DNA from 2 places in the Cohnella sp. 56 genome. Region 2 is predicted to be linked to the other one. Evidence: predicted binding sites of a transcription regulator. Region 2 holds the regulator's gene; the other holds the start of a gene.
The links. Region 2 encodes NrdR, which represses ribonucleotide reductase genes. Its sites were predicted from a motif close to AACACNATATATNGTGTT; they were not measured.

Region 1 (10,936 bases), on a different contig from region 2:
CTATGCGCTGATCGGCGACATCTACGAGGAGACGCACAAGGGGGAAGCGGGCTACGAGATCGCGGTCAGCGCGTCCATCAAGCGTCTGCTGCTGCTGCTGCTGCGGGGGGACGACCGCGGGCTGCTGCGCGGCACCGAAGAGGCGGGGGTCGCGAGGCTCAGACCCGTGCTCGATTATGTGGACAGCCGTCTGGGAGAGCGGATCGCCGTCGACGACGTGCGCCGCCTGCTCGGCATGAGCTACCACCACTTCATCAAGACGTTCAAGCGGACGATGGGCATCCCGTTCGTCGACTATGTCAATTACAACCGCATCAAGAAGGCGGAACGGCTGCTGCTGACGACCGATCTCAGCATCATGGAGGTCAGCTTCGAGGTCGGCATCTGGAATATGGCCCAATTCTACAAGCTGTTCAAGCGGCACAACCAGCACTCGCCCAAGGAATTCAGGCAGCGGATGCGCAATTGACGCCGAATATTCGTTAACTATCCCTTGACAAATCGGACAAGCGCATACCCAATATGTAGTGCAAGCGGGCGGCCGGCCGCATTTGCGTCCCGCCATTTTTTTTTGCGAATCGGCCGGCAGCGCCTCAGCCCTTGCGGGACGCGGGTTTTGCGAATTCCTGCCGTCCCGGTATAAATTTTAGGTCTCTCCATGGATTGACAGCCACAATATATTGATATAAATTTATAAATGTCCTCAACATATCGGTTTGAACTCCACTGCGGTTGGTTAATAGACCGTAGCGGAATATGACGGTAGGTTGACCCGGTCCGGTAGGAATCGGCGGAACAAACAACAGGATACACGGCATGTTTTCGATGGCTGCGGTGCAGCGAAGGCGAAAGCTTTTTCGTGATGCCCGGATAGCGGATTTCTGCGGACCGAATCTTCTATTTTATTACAATTAATGTATTTTCAGGAGGAGTTGCGCCATGCTGATCGCATACGCATCGAAGACGGGCAACGTACGGAGGTTCATTAACAAGCTGAATCTGCCGGCCGTACCGATCGACGAGACCGAGACGTTGGAGGAGCCGTTCGTGCTTGTGACCTATACGACCGGATTCGGACAGGTACCCGACAACGTGGTCTCCTTCCTGGAACGCAATGCAAGCCGGATGGTAGGCGTATCGGCCAGCGGCAACCGCAACTGGGGCGGCAGCTTCGCGAAGAGCGCGGACACGATCTCCGAGCGGTACGGGGTGCCGGTGCTTTACAAGTTCGAGCTGTCCGGCACGCAGCGCGATGTCGATAATTTCAAGCGGGAGGTGCTCGCAGTTGCGGCATATTGAATTGAACAACCTGCTGATGCAGCGCGGGGCGGACGGATTTTTTCAACTGGACAAGGACCGGGAGGCCGTCGACGCATTCATGGAGGAAGTGAAGCAGCGCAGCCTGACCTTCACGGGGCATCTGTCCAAGGTTCACTATATGATCGAGAACGACTATTACGAGGACGTATTCGCCAGGTACAAGGAGCATGAGGTCGAAGAGGTGTACCGGATCGCGCACGGCTACGACTTCAAGTTTCCTTCTTATATGGCGGCCTCCAAGTTCTATACCGACTATGCGGTGAAGAGCAACGACCGCAGCATCTACCTCGAGCATTATCCGGACCGCGTCGCGATCGTGGCGCTGCATCTGGGCCGCGGCGACGTCAACGCCGCCCATCTGCTGGCGCAGGCGATGATGGAGCAGCGGGTGCAGCCGGCGACGCCGACCTTCCTCAATGCGGGCAAGAGCCGTCGCGGCGAGATGGTGTCGTGCTTCCTGCTCGAGATGGACGACGCGCTCAACTCGATCAACCATGTGCTCGGCACCTGCATGCAGCTGTCCAAGATCGGCGGCGGCGTCGCCGTCAACCTGTCCAAGCTGCGCGGGCGCGGCGAGAGCATCAAGGGCGTCGAGGGTGCGGCCAAGGGCATCATGCCGGTGCTCAAGCTGATGGAGGACGCCTTCTCCTACGCCGACCAGATGGGTCAGCGCAAGGGCTCCGGCGCAGGCTACTACAATATTTTCGGCTGGGACGTCATGGAGTTCCTCGACAGCAAGAAGATCAACGCCGACGAGAAGACGCGCCTCAAGACGCTGTCGATCGGTCTGATCGTGCCGTCGAAGTTCTACCAGCTGGCCCAGGACAACAAGCCGCTGCACGTCTTCGCGCCGTACACGGTGTTCAAGGCGTACGGCACGCATCTCGACGACATGGACCTCGACGAGATGTACGATACGCTGCTCGCCGACGACCGCGTCAAAAAGAAGGTCATCATGACCGCGCGCGACATGCTCGTCAAGATCGCGACGATCCAGCTCGAGTCCGGCTATCCGTACATTATGAACCGCTCCAATGCGAACAAGCATCACGCGCTCAAGGATATCGGCAATATCAAGATGTCGAACCTGTGCACGGAGATCTTCCAGCTGCAGGAGACGAGCGAGATCGGCGACTACGGCCAGTCCGACGTCATCCGCCGCGACATCAGCTGCAACCTGGCATCGCTGAACATCGCGAACGTCATGGAGCGCAAGAAAATCAAGGAATCCGTGCATGAGGGCGTCATGGCGCTGACTGCAGTCAGCGATATGACGACCGTCGCCAATGCGCCGGGCGTCGCCAAGGCGAACCGCGAGCTGCATTCGATCGGCCTCGGCGCGATGAACCTGCACGGCTATCTGGCCAAGAACAAGATTGCCTACGAGAGCGAAGAAGCCAAGGACTTCGCGCGTGCGTTTTTCATGAGCGTCAACTTCCATTCGATCGAGAAGAGCATGGACATCGCGCGCCAGACGGGCGTCACGTTCGACGGCTTCGAGAAGTCCGAATACGCGAAGGGCACGTACTTCGACCGCTACCTGACGACCGACTATGCACCGCGCACGGACAAGGTCAAGGCGCTGTTCGAGGGCATCCATATCCCGACGCTGGCGGATTGGGCGCAGCTGCGCGAGGACGTCATGAAGCACGGCCTGTACCATGCTTACCGCCTGGCCATCGCACCGACGCAGAGCATCTCGTACGTGCAGAACGCGACGTCGAGCGTCATGCCGATCGTCGAGCAGATCGAGACGCGTACCTACGCGAATTCGACGACGTATTATCCGATGCCGTTCATGGCGCAGGACAACTTCTTCTACTACAAGTCGGCCTATCAGATGGACCAGCTCAAGGTGCTCGATCTGATCGGCGAGATTCAGGCGCATGTGGACCAAGGCATCTCCACCGTGCTGCACGTCAACAGCAACGTGACGACGCGCGATCTGGCCCGCTATTACATTTACGCAGACAAGCTGGGACTCAAGTCCCTCTACTATACGCGGACGAACCGTCTGTCCGTCGAAGAATGCATCGCCTGCGCCGTCTAAGACGGCGCGGCTGAAGCCGAAGGAGATTAGAGACATGGCAACGCACAAGGCGGTCAACTGGAACCGGCCCGACGACGACTTCTCCGCGATGTTCTGGAACCAGAATATTATGCAGTTCTGGACGGACGAAGAGATCCCGCTGTCCGACGACAAGATGTCGTGGATGGAGCTGAATGACAACGAGCGCGATCTGTATATGAAGGTGCTGGGCGGCCTCACGCTGCTCGATACCGTGCAGGGCGGCGTCGGCATGCCGAAGATTCTGGAGCATGTCGAGGGCCTGCAGCGCAAAGCCGTGCTCGGCTTCATGGCGATGATGGAGCAGATCCACGCCAAGTCGTATTCGAGCATCTTCACGACGCTGGCGACGACCGAGGAGATCGACCAGGTATTCGCCTGGGTCGAACGCAACCCGCATCTGCAGACGAAGGCCGAGACGATCGCCCAATACTACAACAACATCAATACGCCGAAGGACCTGTATCTCGCCATGGGCGCATCCGTGCTGCTCGAGAGCTACCTGTTCTACAGCGGCTTCTTCTATCCGCTCTACCTGGCCGGCCAGGGCAAGATGACGAGCAGCGGCGAGATCATCGACCTGATCCTGCGCGACGAGAGCATCCACGGCGTATACGTCGGACTGCTGGCGCAGGAGATCTACGCGAGGCTCGACGAGGACGAGCAGACGGCGGCGTACGAGACGCTCAAGGGCCTGCTCCGTTATCTGCACGACAACGAGGAGCGGTACACCGAGAGCCTGTACGGCACGGTCGGCCTGACCGACGAGGTCAAGGCATTCCTCCGCTACAACGCCAACAAGGCGATGATGAACATGGGCCTCGAGCCGTTGTTCGACGACGAAGACATCAATCCGATCGTTCAGAACGGCATCAGCACGCGGACCAAGCAGCACGACTTTTTCTCGAAAAAGGGAAACGGGTATGTGCGTACGACCAACGTACAACAGCTGCGCGACGAGGACTTTATTTTTTGACAGCCGCATAGACGGCGTTCAGCCCTGCGACCGGCATTGCCGGAGGCGGGGCTTTTTACTGTGTCGCTCCGCATGCCGATCGTGCAGCGCGCAGTCCAGCATTCGCCAAGACCAAAGTCTGTCCCTCAAGCCGAACCTCCGCCAGATTCCGCCGCTCCCGCGCTTTGATACGATAATGCCATAGAGAACAATTGGCGGGGAGCGAGCGGCATGTACGATAGACAGCGCGATGACGAGCAGCAGGAGAAGAGCATCTATATTTTGCTGACCGATACGGGAACGTTGTTCACCACGATGATCAAACGATTCACCGCCGCGCCCTACAACCATGCTTCGCTCGCTTTTGACGCCGGCCTAAGCGAGCTGTACAGCTTCGGCCGCAAGAAGCCGACCAATCCCTTCTCGGGCGGATTCGTCGAGGAAGACGTCTATGCGGGCACGTTCAGCCATTATCCGGATACGCGCTGCACACTGCTGCGCCTGCGGGTCACGTCCCGCCAGCTGGCGGCCGCCCGCCTCGTCGTAGAGAAGTTCAAGCGGGAGCAGGCGCAGTACCGCTATAACCTCGTCGGGCTGCTGGGCGTATTGCTGGACTTCGACACGGGCACGGACAAAGCTTACTTTTGCTCGCAGTTCGTGGCCGAGGCGCTGCGCGAGGCGGATGTACCGCTGTGGGAGCGGCCGTCCTCGCTTGTGACGCCGGATCATTTTCGGACGCACGGCGGACTGGAGACGGTGTACGAAGGCCGGCTGTACGACTATCCGCCCCTCTGCCACGGTCTGATCGGACGGATGGGAGAGACGGCGGACGGCGCGATGGAGTGGGCCGTATCGTAAAACTGGCAGATTTAAACAATTCAAGACGGTTGTCCCGGCCGATGGTATAATGTGAGCATACGAAGCAAACCGGAGGGATGCCGGATGGACCAGGAGCTGTTGAATGCGCTTAGGCAAGTGTTCAGGGAAGAACTTCGAGACGAGCTTCAAAAGGAGCTCGATCCGATCAAAGAGCGGCTGGACGCGGTCGTCGAGCAGCTGGATCGTATGGAGCGGGCGCAGGCGGAGGATGTCGTCGCGATGCTCGGTCATCTGAACAACAAGCTCGAAGTCATCCGTCACGATGTGGAGTTCGTCGCCAAGGAACAGGGCGCGATCCGGCTCGAGATCGACCGTTCCAAGCGATATGTAGCGTCGCATATTTTGCACGAGAAGCCCTGATACGAAGCATGCTCATGCGCCAAGTTTGCTGCTCTGCCCGACGGCTCGACCGTACGGGTTTATTTTTATTTGACAATGAGAATCATTATCAATAAAATATACATAAACAAAGGACAAACTGCCGGAAAGGATGTTGATTATGTATTCCGCATCGCCGATTACGGCAAGCCTATTCGGCTTCCAAGCCGAGGGCGGCTATCTGGAGCCTTGGGTCGCAATCGCTCAAATCGCGGACAAGGAACAGCCCGACCACAATCGTCTGGAGCTGTGCGCGCGCATATTTCTACCGGAGCTGGACAGCCCGGAGCAATACGAAGGTCTGCTGGAAGCAGTCCGCTCATTCACAAGGGGACAGATGGCGGAGAAGGGCTGCGAATCATGCCTCATTTACTATACTTGCAAAGGGATCGTCGACCGCGACTTGAACTTGCCGCTGCCCGGGATGCCGTACCCGGGAGGACGGCTCGCCGTGGAGTGCGAGTTCGTCGAGACTTATCGCGCGGAGCAGGCCGACGGTCCGGGAGAGGAGGGATGCGCCGATGTTAGCTGAATCGATGAACGGACTCGACCATCTGTGGTTCAAGCTTCGAAAAGCGAAGCGGATCGCCAAACGGAGCGGGCAGGTCAGCTATGCGTGCCCGCCCTGCGGACCGCGGCATGCGCTGATCGCAGTGACGGGCGGGCGCGGTTCGCTGCTGACGCCGGAGCAGTCGTTCGCGGTTGAAGAAGGGGCCGTATATGTCGCCGAGCCGGGATCGCTGCTGTCGATGGTGCCGGACGGAGAGATGCCGCTCACCTTTTATTTTTTCGAATTCGACGTCAAGAGCGATCGCGGACGGGAGCAGACCGGAGACGGGCGCCCCGGGTTGCAGCCGATGAGACAGCTGGGCAAGCCGCTGCGGATCCCGCCCGTATCGCTGTCCGCGATGAGCGCGGCCGCGTATGGCAGCATGGCAGGGGATAGCGGACTGGAGAGATTCCGCGGACAGTTCATGTTCCAGGAGCTGCTGCACCGGGTATGGAGCGAGCTGACCGCCGAGCCGAGCGACGAGCTGCATATCGCGCTGGAGCATCTGCGCGCCTATATCGAGCAGCACTACTACGAGCCGCTGTCGATCAAGCGGCTGGCCGGACTGTCCAAGATCAGCCCGCGGCATCTCGTCCAGATGTTCAGGGACAAGTACCAGGTCGAGCCGATGGACTATGTGCGCTCGCTGCGTTCGCAGCGCAGAATGGCCAAGGCCGAGCTGGCCGGCCGGATCTGAGAGGAGGAGGCGCCGCGAGATCGCTTGAGGCAGCCGTGTATGGCGCCAGGCCCGTGTTCAGTCGCTGCGTTGCGCCGGCTGAGCGCGGGCCTGCTTGCGATATTGGCCGGGCGCGCTGCCGACGATGCGCTTGAACAGCGCGGCGAAGTGGGATATGTCCTGATAGCCGGTCGCCGCAGCGACGGCGGCGAGCTTGCAGTCGGTATCGCGCAGCAGCCGGCAGGCCTCCTGCATCCGCAGCGTCTGCTGATAGGCGAGCGGCGTCATGCCGGTATACTTCGCGAACAGCCGCTGGAACTGCCGCTCGCCCAGACCGGCGTTCGCTGCGAGCGTCGCTGTAGAGAGCGGGGCGGCGTATTCGGCATGCATCAGCCGCAGCGCCGCCTCCATCCCCGCCGGCGGCGCCGCGGCGAACGGGACCTCCTCTTCGCCCAGGCGGTGCAGCTGGATGAGCAGCTCCAGCAGCAGCATATGCAGGGCGGCTTCGCGCGCCGTCCTCCGCGCGCCGTATTCGAGATGCAGCCGATGGAACAGGCGGCCGCACTCGCCATCCCGATCGCGGTAATAGCGTATATCGGGCTGCGCCAGGAACGGGGCAAGCGCCGCGAAGCCCGGCCAGCCAGCGAGTTGCCCTGCCAGCTTGTCCGTATGAATCAAGCAGTTGCGTACGATGAGCGGGCGTGTCGGCACCGGGGAGCCGGGTCTGAACACATGAGAGACGCCCACGGGAATGAGGACGATGTCGCCTTGAGAGACCGGGATGGCCGATTCGCCCGTATGGTGGCTGCCGCTCCCTTCAGATACATAACTGATCTCGAGAAAGTCGTGCCGATGCTCGTGCGAGCTGTAGTTCTCGACGGCCCGGTTAACATAGATCGGCAGATCGTCCTCGAAAAAAAGCTCTCCATGCAAAAAGCCGATAAAACGATTGACCATGCCGGAATTTCCTCCCCACAGGCACGATAGTCGAGAATGTCGCATATACCCGTTCAAAATGTCGGGATTGCCGCGATTCGCCGTTTGTTTCTCATTATATGATGGAAGCAATCACATGAATAGCGTAGGGATAGCGCAATGACATTGGATATCTACGATCTGACCTGCGAATACCGTACGAACCCGCTCGGCATCGACACGCCGCAGCCGCGGCTCTCCTGGAAGCTCAGCAGCGAGGCGCGGGGCGCATGCCAGTCCGGCTACCGCATTCAGGTCGCGGCAGAGAGACCGGAATTCGTGCAGCCGCTGTGGGATACCGGCCTTGTGAGGAGCGCGGATTCCGTCCTGATCGCCTATGGCGGCCCTGCGCTGCGGCCCAGCACCCGGTATTATTATCGGATAAAGGCATGGGACGGTGCAGGCGTCGAATCGGCATGGAGCGAGACGGCGTGGTGGGAGACGGCGCTGCTGTCGCCGCAAGCGTGGCAGGCGTCGTGGATCGGCGCGGACCCGGAGCGGTACGATCCGAATGCAGGTCCGTCGCCGCTGCTGCGCAAGGCGTTCGAGCTGCCGGGCAAGGTCGTGCGGGCGCGCCTCTATGCGTCGGCCGCCGGTCTGTACGAGCTGTACGTGAACGGCAGGCGGGTGGGCGAGGACTTGATGACCCCCGGCTGGACGAGCTACGGCAAGCGGCTGCAATACCAGACGTACGACGTGACGGATGCGCTCGCGGAGGGCGCCAACGCGCTCGGCCTCTCGCTCGGCAACGGCTGGTACAAGAGCCAGCTGGTCAACGACAACAACCGATACGGCGACAGGCGCGCCGCATTGCTGCAGCTGCACGTCTGGCTGGCGGACGGCAGCGAGCAGGTGGTCGTCACCGATTCATCCTGGAGGATGTCCACGGGCGCTGTCCGCTACTCCGAGATTTATCACGGCGAGACTGTCGACGCGCGGCTGGAGCCGGCAGGATGGCGGGAGGCCGGCTACGACGACGCCGAGTGGAGTCCCGCGACGATCGCGGAGCCGGGGACGGGGCGCCTCGTCGCACAGGAGAACTGGCCCGTGCGGGTGACGGAGCGGCTGCTCCCCGTTGGGTTGGTGCGCACGCCGGCCGGCGACACGGTGCTCGACTATGGCCAGAACCTGGTCGGGCGCGTCCGGCTCAAGCTGAACGTGCCGGCGGGCACGACGGTGAAGCTGCGTCACGCCGAAATTCTGGACCGCGACGGCAACGCATACTTCGGCAATCTGCGCTCGGCGAGGCAGGAGTTCATATATACGGCAAGCGGCATCGCGGACGAATCGTACGCAGCGTCGTTTACGTTTTTCGGCTTCCGGTACGTGACGGTGGAGGGCTATCCCGGACAGGATGAGGACGGCCTGCCGCTCGAGGCATTCGAAGCCGAGGTGATGCACTCCGACATGCCGGAGACCGGCCGCTTCGACTGCTCGAGCGAGCTGATCAATCGGCTCAACCTCAACATCCGCTGGGGACAGCGGGGCAACTTCCTCGACGTGCCGACCGACTGTCCGCAGCGCGACGAGCGCCTCGGCTGGACCGGCGATGCGCAGGTGTTCGTGCGGACGTCGGCCTTTCATTATCAGGTCGGACCTTTCTTCGCCAAGTGGCTGCACGATCTCGCGGCCGATCAACTGCCCGACGGCGGCGTGCCGTTCGTCATCCCGAACGTGCTTGAGGGCCACTCCTCGGCGGCCTGGGGCGATGCGGCCGTCATCTGCCCGTGGACGATCTATCAGTGCTATGGAGATGTGCGCTTGCTGGCGGAGCAGTTCGACAGCATGAAGGCATGGGTCGAATACATTCGTGCGCAGGGAGACGACGAATACTTGTGGAATACCGGCTTTCACTTCGGCGATTGGCTCGGTCTGGACGCCAAGGAGAACAGCTATATCGGCGCCACGCCGAAGGACTTCATCGCGACCGCCTACTATGCCTATTCGGCGAGACTCGTGCGGGATGCGGCCGTCGCGCTGGGGCGGGCGGCCGACGTCCGCCGCTATGGCGAGCTGCATCACCGGGTCGTGGCGGCATTCCGCCGCGAGTTCGTCACGCCGGGCGGCCGGCTGGCGGCGCCGACGCAGACCGCACATGCGCTGGCGCTCGTCTTCGAGCTCGTCGAAGGCGAGGTGCGGACGCGCGTCGCCCGCGAGCTGAACAAGCTGGTCGCGCAGAACGACTATCGCCTGACGACAGGCTTCGTCGGCACGCCGTATCTCTGCTTCGCGCTGTCCGACAACGGCTACCATGAGACGGCGCTCAAGCTGCTGCTCCAGGAGAGCTATCCGTCCTGGCTGTATCCGGTCAAGCAGGGCGCGACGACGATCTGGGAGCACTGGGACGGCGTGAAGCCGGACGGCACGTTCTGGAGCGACGACATGAACTCGTTCAATCACTATGCGTACGGCGCGATCGGCGACTGGCTGTACCGGCGCGTGGCCGGCCTCGACATGGATGAATCGGAGGCCGGGTATCGCGGAGTTCGGATTGCCCCGCTGCTGGGCGGGACGGGGTTGAGTCATGCCTCGGCCGAGCTGGTGTCGCCATACGGCAATATAAGGTCGGCATGGAGGCGCGAAGCCGATATCGTCGTGCTGGAGACGGACATTCCGGTCGGCGCTTCGGCTAAGGTCAGGCTGCCGGCCGGGGATGCGAGCCTCGTGCAGGTGGACGGCGGTTCGGCGGCGCTCGCGGGCGAGGTGTCAATTGTCGGGAGCGGAGGCGGGTTCGTCACATTCGGCATCGGCTCGGGGCGCTACACGTTCACTTTTTCGACGGATGGTTAATGCATGCTTAGAAGTACCCTCGTTGTGCGCGCGGCGCAGGCGAGGGTTTTTATTTACTTTGTAACCTATAAATAAACAAATAACAATAAAATTTAGCCTAACATGACTAAGGCCTAATAATGTACAATAAGGCAAGACCATACTATAGAAAAATCAGGAGTGGGAGCGGAAAAAATGACAAGGCTATTGTTGAACGGAAGCTGGGAGCTCTCGAACGGGCGTACCGGCGATCGCTATACGGCCACGGTGCCGGGATTCGTGCAAAAGGATCTGATGCAGCAGGGCGCACTGCCTAACGAATACGATACGCTGTTCGAGCCGAAGATCGAGTGGGTCGAATACGAC
Region 2 (10,936 bases):
CTATCTGCCGGACATCCGCTCGTCGAACTTCAATCTGCGCTCGTTCGCGGAGCGGACGGCGATGAACACGCCGATCCAGGGCACCGCTGCCGATATCATCAAGCTCGCGATGGTGCGGATGGCCGATGCGCTCAGGAGCAAGGGGCTTCGCAGCCGCATGCTGCTCCAGGTGCATGACGAGCTTGTATTCGAGGTGCCGCCGGAGGAGCTGGACACGATGAAGACGCTTGTGCCGCAGGTGATGGCCGAGGCGCTGCCGCTCGACGTGCCGCTGAAGGCGGAGGTCAGCGCGGGCGTGAACTGGTACGAGGCGAAGTGACGGCTGCGGATTCATTCAGCTTAGAAAAGGAAGGTGCATATCGATGCCGGAATTGCCAGAAGTCGAGACGGTCAGACGGACGCTGTCCGAGCTGATCGTCGGCAAGGCGATCAGCTCGGTGACGGTCCGCCTGCCGCGCATTTTGCAGAAGCCGGACGACCCGGACGTATTCGCAGCGATGCTCGAAGGCCGGACGTTCACCGGCGTGGAGCGGCGCGGCAAGTTTCTGCGGCTCATCCTGGACGGCCTCGTGCTCGTGTCCCATCTGCGGATGGAGGGACGGTACGGGTTGTTCGAGGACGACGCGCCGCTGGACAAGCATACGCATGTCATTTTTCATTTTACCGACGGGACAGCCCTGCGTTATACGGACGTGCGCCAGTTCGGCACGATGCATCTGTTCCCGGCCGGCGAGGAGATGCAGTCGCCTCCGCTCGCGAAGCTCGGCCTCGAGCCGCTGGATGCGGGCTTCACGCTGGACGCGCTGCGGGCCTCGCTCGGACGCAGGAATACGAAGATCAAGCCGCTGCTGCTGAATCAGGAATGGATCGTAGGGCTCGGCAATATTTATGTAGACGAAGCGCTCCATCTGGCGGGCATTCATCCCGAGCGCACGGTTAGCGAGCTGAAGGCCAAGGACTGGCAGCGGCTGCATGCGGCCATCGTGTCGACATTGACGGCGGCGGTCGAGGCCGGCGGTTCTTCGGTTAAGTCTTATGTCAACGGACAGGGCGAGATGGGCATGTTCCAGCACAGTCTCCGCGTATACGGCCGGACCGGCGAGCCTTGCCCGTCCTGCGGTCATCCGATCGCGAAGTCGGTCGTCGGCGGTCGAGGCACGCATGTGTGCGCGAAGTGCCAGAAGCCGCCGCATGGCGCGGCGGGCCCCGTGAGCGGGGCCAGCGCGGCCGCGTCCAAGCGGTACCGGGAGGGCGGCAATGCCGTGAAGCGCAGGCTCGACGGGGCTGAGGGCTGAGCCGATCGAGCATCCGGCTGAAGTCTGCCCGCAATGTTCATAATTGGAGGAGGGCATTCGCCTTCGTTGCTGCATAGGATGAACAGAACCGACGATCTCTAACCGGATCCGTCGGCATGTCTTCGCCATGCAGGAGGAACGGTAATGCTCGCACATTCGTTATCCTTATTATTTCTCGCGTTCGCGGTCAGCCTCGACGGCTTCGGTGTCGGCATCACTTACGGACTGCGCAAGATTCGGATTCCGCTGCCTTCGATCGCGATCATCGCGGGATGCTCCGGCGTGGTCATCCTCATCTCTATGCTCGTCGGCACGTTCATCGCCCGTTGGCTGTCGCCTTATGGGGCCAAGGCCGTAGGAGCTGTCATTCTGATCGGTATCGGCTCGTATGCGTTGATTCAGTTCGCCAGGCGCCGCAAGGGCACGGACGACGACGCGGCGGACGGTGCGGACACCGGGACCGGGGGGGCGGACGGGTCGAGGCAGGCTTCGCCGGCGAACGCTGAAGCAGCGGCGGCCGATCCTGGCCAGGCGGCGGACGATGGTGCTCTCTCTTCGGCGGAGCGCGTACCGATGCTGACGCTTGAGCTGCGCCTCTTCGGACTGATCATTCAGATTCTCCGCACCCCCTCCGTCGCCGACGTGGACCGGTCGGGCATCATCACATCGGGAGAGGCGCTGCTGCTCGGCTTCGCGCTGTCGCTCGACGCCTTCGGCGCCGGCATCGGCGCCGCGCTGGTCGGGTTCCCGGCGGCGCCTACCGCAATTATGATCGCAGCAGCGAGCGGCCTGTTCCTGTGGGCGGGCATGCGCGTCGGCTTCGTGGCGGCAGGCATGCGATGGGCGCAGCAGCTGACAGTGCTGCCGGGCGTTATATTGATTGTGATGGGCATATTCAAGCTGCTGCAGGCGTCTTGACGGTTCGGGCGCTCGGCGCATGATCTGTTGCTGGGAGAGACCCTCCCATTATCCCATCGGCTCAGCTATGCAGCAGCCGCTCCATATGCGGCTGAGCCGATGGGATGATTTGAACATCGGTTGAATACACTTTTGATGAACGACGCGAACGAACGACGGCATGCATGAGCCGCTGCAAGGAGGCATTGAACATGAACATCGGATTGACCGGCGGCATCGCCACCGGCAAGAGCACTGTAGCACGTATGCTGGTCGCACGCGGAGCGGCGCTGGTCGACGCTGATCGAATTGCCCGGGAAATTGTCGAACCGGGACAAGCCCCGCTCGCACAAATCGCCGAGCGATTCGGCAAAGCGGTCATACAGGAAGACGGAACCTTAAACCGCAAGCTGCTCGGTTCGATCGTATTCGCCGATGCGGGCGAACGCCAGGCGCTTGAGGCGATCACCCATCCCGCCATCCGGGCGCGGATGAAGGCGCGTATCGCGGCGCTTGAGGCGGCGCGCCCGGACAGGCTCGTTGTGGCGGATATTCCGCTGCTTTTCGAATCGGGACTGCAGCATTTATATGAGGGCGTCATGGTAGCCTACGTCCCGCGCGACGTGCAGCGGATGCGGCTGATCGAACGCGACGGATTAACGCCAGAGCAGGCGGATATGCGTATCAGGACGCAGATGGATATCGAACAGAAGCGGCAACTGGCCGACTACGTCATAGATAACAGCGGCACGTTGGCGGACACCGAGGCGCAGCTGGACCTTTTCTGGCAGTCGCTTCAATTGGGATCGGTACAGTCATGAGCCCAAAAAGGACAAGGCCGAAACGAAAAAGATGGTTCCTCGCGCTGCTCCTCATCGTCGTCGCGCTCCTTTTTATCCGTTCGGAATGGCTCGGCAAGATGGTCTATCCGATTCAGTACCGGGAAGAAATCGGGATGAATGCGGATCGCTACGCGATGGACCCGCGGCTGATCGCGGCCGTCATCCGGGTCGAGTCGAACTTCGAGCCGAACGCCGTCTCCCCCAAAGGAGCGATCGGAATCATGCAGGTCATGCCGGACACGGCCCAATGGATTCTGAAGCAGGATGACTTCGGCGATATAACGGTCAAGCAGGCGGGAGAGCGGGCGGATGCCGGCATACGGCTGGGCGCCTGGTATCTCAAGGAGCTGCTCCGGCAATTCGACGGGGATATCGTCAAGTCGCTCGCGGCTTACAATGCAGGCCCGGGCAAGGTCAAGCAGTGGCTGCGGGAAGGAGCGTGGGATGGACGGGAGGATACGCTGACGGACATTCCATACGGAGAGACGAGGCGCTATGTGCAAAAGGTGCTTTTTTATCATAAAAAATACGGCGAATTGTATGACAATTGGTCCTGAGGACGGTAATATATAAAAGAAGCCCTGAAGCGCGAAGCTTCAAGACTCCTTGTTATTGAATTACCTAGGTGAAGAGCGTGGACTTAAGCACGGCCAGCGAGTTGTTGCTCGGCGATTTGGACCAGACGCTTGGTGATGCTGCCACCAATCGAACCGGTGTCGCGAGTAACCATGTTCCCGTAATAGCCGTCTTGCGGGATAGCGATTCCCAGTTCTTGAGCAACTTCATACTTCAGTTGATCAAGTGCACCGTGAGATTGAGGCACAACCAGGTTGTTGCTGTTGCTGTTGTTTCCTTGGCTCATGTTGTTCACCTCCTCGCGGTTGGTAATCGTATTATGTGCCTTATCCCGTGAATCATGTAAGGGAAGGTCTGGAAATTAAAAAAAAGTTCTTCTCGAGCCCAAAAGGAGAGCCGCCGACATATGAAATGCCCTTATTGCGACTACAATGGTACGAAGGTACTGGACTCCCGTCCGGCCAACGACAACAAGTCCATCCGCCGCCGCCGCGAGTGCGAATCGTGCAACCGCCGCTTCACGACGTTCGAGATGGTGGAGGAGACGCCGCTCATCGTCATCAAGAAGGACGGCAGCCGCGAAGAATTCAGCCGTGAAAAGCTGCTGCGCGGCCTGCTGCGCGCCTGCGAAAAGCGTCCGGTATCCGTGGGCCAGCTCGAGATTCTCGTCTCCAACGTCGAACGCGAGCTGCGCAACACCGCCCAGGCCGAGATCGACAGCAATATGATCGGCGAGAGCGTCATGGAGCAGCTGTACCCCGTCGACGAAGTCGCGTACGTGCGCTTCGCATCCGTGTACCGGCAGTTCAAGGACATCAATATGTTCTTGAAGGAGCTGAACGTGCTCATTAACAAGCACGGAATCTGACGTTGGCTGGCCCACGCGACATGCACAGCTTTTTTGAGGGCAAGTGGGACAGGCTCTGCCTGGTTGAATGGCAGAGCCTTGGCGGCGTGAGTTTGGCCGAATTTTTCTTTGAATTTAGCGTTGACATGACATCTGGTCCTATGATAAGATCATTCTTGTCGCCAACGAGCGATACATGCTACGGGGCCATAGCTCAGCTGGGAGAGCGCATCGCTGGCAGCGATGAGGTCAGGGGTTCGATCCCCCTTGGCTCCACCAAATGCAAACTTCAGACACGCCGAATAAGGCGTGTTTTTTTGCATTTAGTGGAGCCCCGGAGGGCGTTCCGCGCGCAGGGAGCCGGAGGCGGACAGTAGTGTGGGGTCCCCGCAAAGTAGTTGGAATAAGCTACGGAGCATTGCTTCACTTTGTGGGGAAGGAAAACGGCATCGATATCTACCGCTGCGCTCTACATCGGCGAATTTGCTTCGTTAGCAAGTTAAATCAGGATATCGTTATCCCCCTTGGCTCCACCAAATGCAATTCCGACATTTCACTTGATCTTATTTTCTGCTGTAGAAGAGGTACTGATAAATATAGTTTTGATAGATGCTCTCTTATTGAGTTCTGTGCTATGGTTGATTTGTGAACCGATATTAAGCAGGTGAAGAAATGATTGTTAAATTGCTATCGATTATTTTAAAGGTTTTCTTCTACCGGTTGCCCGCACCATTGTTTTCAGCTGAAGAAGTTAAGGCGTTCAGTAGAATATACGAGACTGCCGTCTCCACCCATACGGAGATTGTAATTGAGAGTTCATTTGTTAAGTCACGGTTTATTCAGTATGTCTGTGCGACGCGTGAGGTAGTCGTTCATGGGTCGAATCATAGTGGCATCGATGAATTTATACCGAAAAGACAAACCTTATTCGATGGAAAATACGTGAACGCCGTGTTTGCCACAAAGGATGCCGTTTGGGGCATATTTTATGCTGTATTTGATCGGCGGAAGCTTGTTGGAAGTTTTCGAAATGCTTGTTTGAAACTCAGGGAAGACGACAGTAGTTATTATTTTTTTTCCTTAACGCCGAATACTTTGGATAAGAAACCATGGACAACCGGAACCATATATTTTCTTCCTCAAAAGTATTTCGACAGATCAAAAAAAGGAATCGTTTCTTTTGATGAATGGACAAGTCAGGTAGCTGTTAAGCCGTTGACCCAGTTGCAAGTGGGTCCACAAGATTTTGGCTTTCTTAAGTCGATCTCTTGGCACAAACCAAGCGAAAATATTATTAAATCGTGGCTTCTTTATAAGTACAGAATACCTCAGACACGCCGATAAGGTGTGTTTTTTGCATTTGGCGGGATCCCCGGAGGAGGCGGACGCTGAACTTTGTTCATTTAAGAAATCTTTATTTTTTATAGTAAAATCTCTACTTCTCTAGGTGTCGCCCCCTTAAAACGCTCGCTATGATGGAAGATACAGGAGGAGGCATCCAACATTAAGATTGAGAGCGCTTTAGGTAACTTCAAAATCCAAGCAGGGGGAATGACATCCGATGAGTAGACGCTTCAAACGGCTATTGCTGTCACTGTTAGCGGCTGCATTGTTAGTGCCGCAATTCTGGTATGCGCCAAAGGCGAATGCAGCGACCGCAACGATACCGGTCATCCTGTACCATGTCATCACCGATAATCCGTCCGGAGATTATCAATACAGCACGGCCAACTTCAAAAAACATATGAAGTATTTGAACGATAACGGCTATACCACGCTATCCGCGGAACAGTACGTCGACATTATCGTGAACGGGGCAACCGCTCCTGCTAAACCGATCCTGCTGACGTTCGACGACGCGACACCGGACTTTATTACGAACGCGCTCCCAGTATTGACGCAGTACAATATGAAAGCGGTGTCTTTTGTCATCCAAGACAACATTGGTTCTTGGGGAATGACGTCGAGTCAGTTGAACACGCTGAAAAATAACCCGAACATCAGTCTGCAAAACCATACGAAGACGCATGATCAAGGGGTATGGACAACTAGCATCACCAAAGAGACCGCTGCCGCGGAAATTCAATCCGCGAATGCGTTCCTGAAAGGAATTACCGGCAAAGATCCGATCCTTCTTGCCTATCCTTACGGCAATTTCAACGCGGACGTAAAAGCAGCCGCGGCGGAAAACGGTATTAAAGCCGGCTTCAAAGCCTGGAGCGGCGATGAGGGCGCCCTGGCTATGGGACGCATTCTCATTAAAAAAGACGATACATTGAACACCTTCGCAGCCGCGATCGGCGGACCTACGCCTCCGACACCGGAATCGATCGGGGCTGTCGTTCTTTCGCACGACTTCGAGAACGGCACGCAAAGCTGGTTCAAACGCGGTAACGAAACGGTAACGGCTTCGACCAATGCTGCTCATGGCGGAGCGGGCAGTCTGTTGGTGCAAGGAAGAACGGACAACTGGAACGGACCGGGCTTTAATCTCGCCGCTACCGGCAAACTGAACAAGGAATCCGTTTACGAGTTTTCCGCATGGGTTAAGCTCAAAGAGGGAACGACCGGCTCCGAGACGATTCAATTCGGCGCTCAACAGACCGGGGCAGCCAACGAATACGTGAATCCAGGCTCCGCTGCTACGGTAACGGCAGACGCATGGGTACAAGTCAAAGGCGAGTACACGTACGATGCGAACGCCAATGCCCTGCAAATCTACTTGCAGAGCAACAGCAGTAAAACCGTCAGCTTCTACGTCGACGATTTCCAAGTGAAGGTCGTCAAACCAGCCGTCCTTGTCGAGAATTTCGAAAACGGCAGCAATGGATGGACCGGCAACGGCGCTGCGGCGACCGTCACGAATGCCGTCCACCGCTCCGGCTCGAACGCGCTTCTCGTGACGGGACGCGCCCAAAATTATCACGGCCCGAGCCTGGTGCTGACGAATACGCTCGAAAAAGGCGCGGAATACGAAATTTCCGCCTACGCCAAGCTGGATGCCGGAGCCGCCTCGACGCAGCTAAAAGCATCGGTTGAGCAATCCGGATTAACCGGCAACGATCAGTTCAAGCAAGTGATCGGATTGACGGCGGTCACGGATGGCGATTGGGTGAAATTGAGCGGTACTTATACGTATAACGCCGCTGCTACGGGAATCAAACTCTACTTTGAGTCCGAAGACGCCGGCAAAAATACGAGCTTCGCAATCGACGACGTCGTCATCCGCCAGACAAGCGCAGCTCCTCCTCCAGGATTCGTCGTCCTGTCCCAAAGCTTTGAGGACGGTCAACTCGGCGGTTGGGCGGATTTGGGATGGAACGGCACCGGTACTGCGGTAGTATCGTCCGACTATGCATCCGAGGGCACGAAATCCCTGCTGTATAAGGATCGTTCGGACAGAAAGAGCGCCGTATCGCTCAATCTGACCAGCAAGCTGGTAGCCGGTCACAAATACGATATTTCGTTTAAACTCCGTTCCGCTCAAGGAACCGATAACTACCACCTGGGTGCGAAGGTCAAAGCCGACGGTGCGGAGAGCTATCCATGGATTATCGGCAACCAAGCCGTTACGGATTCCGCTTGGAAGACGCTGGAAGTGAAAGGCTATGAAGTGCCTGCCAAGACGACCGAATTCCTCGTATGGATCGAGGCGAACGTCTACGACACGGATGCAGCCGCAACGGCAAAAGCCGACTTCTATATGGACGAATTCGTCATCAAAGACGTTACGCCTGGCGCCGAGCCTGCCAGAACGCCGGCTGTGCCGTTCAATACCGTAACGTTCGAGGATCAATCGCAGGGCGACTTTGTCGGCCGTGCAGGAACGGAAACTTTGACCGTTACGAATGAAGAGAACCATACCGACAACGGTTCTTATGCGTTGAAAGTAGAAGGCCGTACGGATACCTGGCACGGTCCGACGATTCGCGTCGAGAAAAACGTGGACAAGGGCAGCGAGTACAAAGTAACGGCATGGGTCAAGCTGATCTCACCTGCCAGCTCGCAGCTTCAATTGTCCACGCAAGTCGGCAACGGCGGCACCGCAAGCTACAATACTATTCAAGCCAAAACCGTCAGAGCTGCCGACGGATGGGTGAAGCTTGAAGGCACCTATCGTTACTCGAGCGTAGGCGACGAATTTTTGACCATCTACGTCGAGAGCTCCAGCAACAAGACTGCTTCCTTCTACATCGACGATATCAGCTTCGTAAACACGGGCTCGGCCGCTGTCTCCGTGCAAAAAGACTTGACGCCAATCAAGACGAAGTACCAGAACGACTTCTTGATCGGCAACGCGGTATCCGCGGCGGACCTTGACGGTTCTCGCCTGGAGCTGCTCAAATTGCATCATAACGTCGTAACGGCGGAAAACGCCATGAAGCCGGATGCGACGCAGGCGGTGAAAGGCACCTTCACTTATGCGGATTCGCTTATCGATAAAGCGATTGCCGCAGGCATGAAAGTACACGGTCATGTGCTCGTATGGCATCAGCAGACGCCTGCGTGGATGACGACCTCGAACGGTTCGCCCCTGAGCCGCGACGAGGCGCTCGCCAATATGAGAACGCACATTCAAACGGTGATGACGCACTACGGCGAGAAGTACGGCAACAATTTGATTTCTTGGGACGTCGTCAACGAAGCGATGAACGACAACCCGCCCAATCCGACGGATTGGAGTGCTTCCCTGCGCACCTCGCCTTGGAAGACGGCAATCGGCAACGATTACGTGGAGCAAGCGTTCCTGGCGGCCAGAGAAGTGCTTGACGCGAATCCGTCCTGGGACATCAAGCTGTACTACAACGATTACAACGACGACAATCAGAACAAAGCGACGGCCATTTACAACATGGTCAAAGCGATCAACGACAAATACGCGCTTGCGCATCCGGGCAAAAAGCTGATCGACGGCGTCGGCATGCAGGCGCATTACAACGTCAACACGAAGCCGGAAAACGTTAGAGCGTCGTTGGAGCGGTTTATCTCCTTGGGCGTGGAAGTCAGTATTACCGAGCTGGACATAACGGCAGGCAGCGGCGGTACGATCTCCGAAAAGGAAGCGATCACGCAGGGCTACTTGTATGCGCAGCTGTTCCAAATTTACAAGGAGCATGCCGCAAATATTGCCAGAGTCACCTTCTGGGGTCTGAACGACGCGACGAGTTGGAGAAAAGAACAACCGCCGTTGCTCTTCGACATCAACCTGCAAGCGAAGCAAGCCTATTACGGCGTTATCGATCCAGACAAGTTTATAGCGGAGCATCCGCCATCCTCGACGACCGCCAGCCAAACTTCCGCTAAGTACGGTACGCCGGTCGTAGACGGAACCATTGATTCGATCTGGAGCGATGCACCTGAGATCTCGATTCAAAAGTTCCAGATGGCTTGGCAGGGCGCGCGCGGTGTAGCCAAAGCGCTCTGGGATGAGCATAACCTGTATGTGCTGGTCCAGGTTACCGATAATGCGGAGCTGGATAGCTCCAGCCCGAACGCGTATGAACAAGATTCCGTCGAGGTGTTCGTAGACGAGAATAATGGCAAGACGACATCCTATCAATCGGACGACGGGCAATACAGAGTCAACTATAAGAACCAGGCATCCTTTAATCCGGTCAACAAAGAAGCCGGGTTCGAGTCGGCCACCTCTACTTCCGGAACGAACTACACGGTAGAAATGAAAATTCCGTTAACTTCGATCACGCCGGAGAGCAACATGAAGCTGGGCTTTGACGTACAAGTCAACGACGGTAAGAACGGCGCTCGTCAGAGCGTTGCCGCATGGAATGATTTGACCGGTCAAGGTTATCAAGACACTTCCGTTTTTGGAGTGCTCACGCTTGTCGGCAAGAATCCTCCTGCAACGGCACCGGCGGTGCCTGCGAACGTAACGGCTGCCGCCGTGAACACCAGCTCGATCAAGCTGGAGTGGAGCACCGCTTCAGACACGAGCGTGACGTTCTCCGTCTATCGCGGGGCGTCCGAATCCGGTCCGTTCGCGGAGATCGCTGCCGGCGTATCGGCTTCCGAATACACGGATAGTGGTCTGACCGCTTCGACGCAGTACTACTACTACGTGAAGGCAGTTAAAGGGGAATTGGTGTCGGAGGCATCCGCAGTCGTAAATGCAACGACGTCTGCTGTGGTTGTAACGCCGCCTGATGAGGTGTTGGAGGCGCCTGCGGGATTGACGGCTGCCGCTCAAAGCTCATCCTCGATCAAGCTGAATTGGAATGCTGCTTCAGACACGAGCGTGATGTTCTCCGTCTATCGCGGGGCTTCCGAATCCGGTCCGTTCGCGGAGATCGCTGCCGGCGTATCGGCTTCCGAATACACGGATAATGGCCTGGCAGCTTCGACGCAGTACTATTACTACGTGAAGGCAGTTAAAGGACAATTGGTGTCGGAGGCATCCGCAGTCGTGAGTGCGACAACGAACGCCATTCCGCCTCAGACCGGCACAGACACGTCTCCTCCAG

Region 1: nrdI (class Ib ribonucleoside-diphosphate reductase assembly flavoprotein NrdI) is a predicted target of NrdR. The motif match lies at 670-687, and genes of this name have one in related genera.

Annotation. Positions count from the first base shown of each region.
Region 1 covers NZ_JAZDQE010000002.1:16,600-27,535, forward strand. The annotation lists gene VQ071_RS03105 (AraC family transcriptional regulator) at 1-469, shown strand, start outside; gene nrdI (class Ib ribonucleoside-diphosphate reductase assembly flavoprotein NrdI) at 940-1,299, shown strand; gene nrdE (class 1b ribonucleoside-diphosphate reductase subunit alpha) at 1,286-3,370, shown strand; gene nrdF (class 1b ribonucleoside-diphosphate reductase subunit beta) at 3,405-4,364, shown strand; gene VQ071_RS03125 (hypothetical protein) at 4,575-5,201, shown strand; gene VQ071_RS03130 (hypothetical protein) at 5,286-5,582, shown strand; gene VQ071_RS03135 (hypothetical protein) at 5,722-6,132, shown strand; gene VQ071_RS03140 (AraC family transcriptional regulator) at 6,122-6,847, shown strand; gene VQ071_RS03145 (AraC family transcriptional regulator) at 6,905-7,783, opposite strand; gene VQ071_RS03150 (family 78 glycoside hydrolase catalytic domain) at 7,922-10,591, shown strand; gene VQ071_RS03155 (beta-mannosidase) at 10,766-10,936, shown strand, end outside.
Region 2 covers NZ_JAZDQE010000012.1:54,451-65,386, forward strand. The annotation lists gene polA (DNA polymerase I) at 1-319, shown strand, start outside; gene mutM (DNA-formamidopyrimidine glycosylase) at 363-1,295, shown strand; gene VQ071_RS19865 (MntP/YtaF family protein) at 1,440-2,213, shown strand; gene coaE (dephospho-CoA kinase) at 2,405-3,013, shown strand; gene VQ071_RS19875 (lytic transglycosylase domain-containing protein) at 3,010-3,591, shown strand; gene VQ071_RS19880 (alpha/beta-type small acid-soluble spore protein) at 3,675-3,896, opposite strand; gene nrdR (transcriptional regulator NrdR) at 4,017-4,478, shown strand; tRNA gene VQ071_RS19890 (tRNA-Ala) at 4,661-4,736, shown strand; gene VQ071_RS19895 (hypothetical protein) at 5,130-5,801, shown strand; gene VQ071_RS19900 (endo-1,4-beta-xylanase) at 6,019-10,936, shown strand, end outside.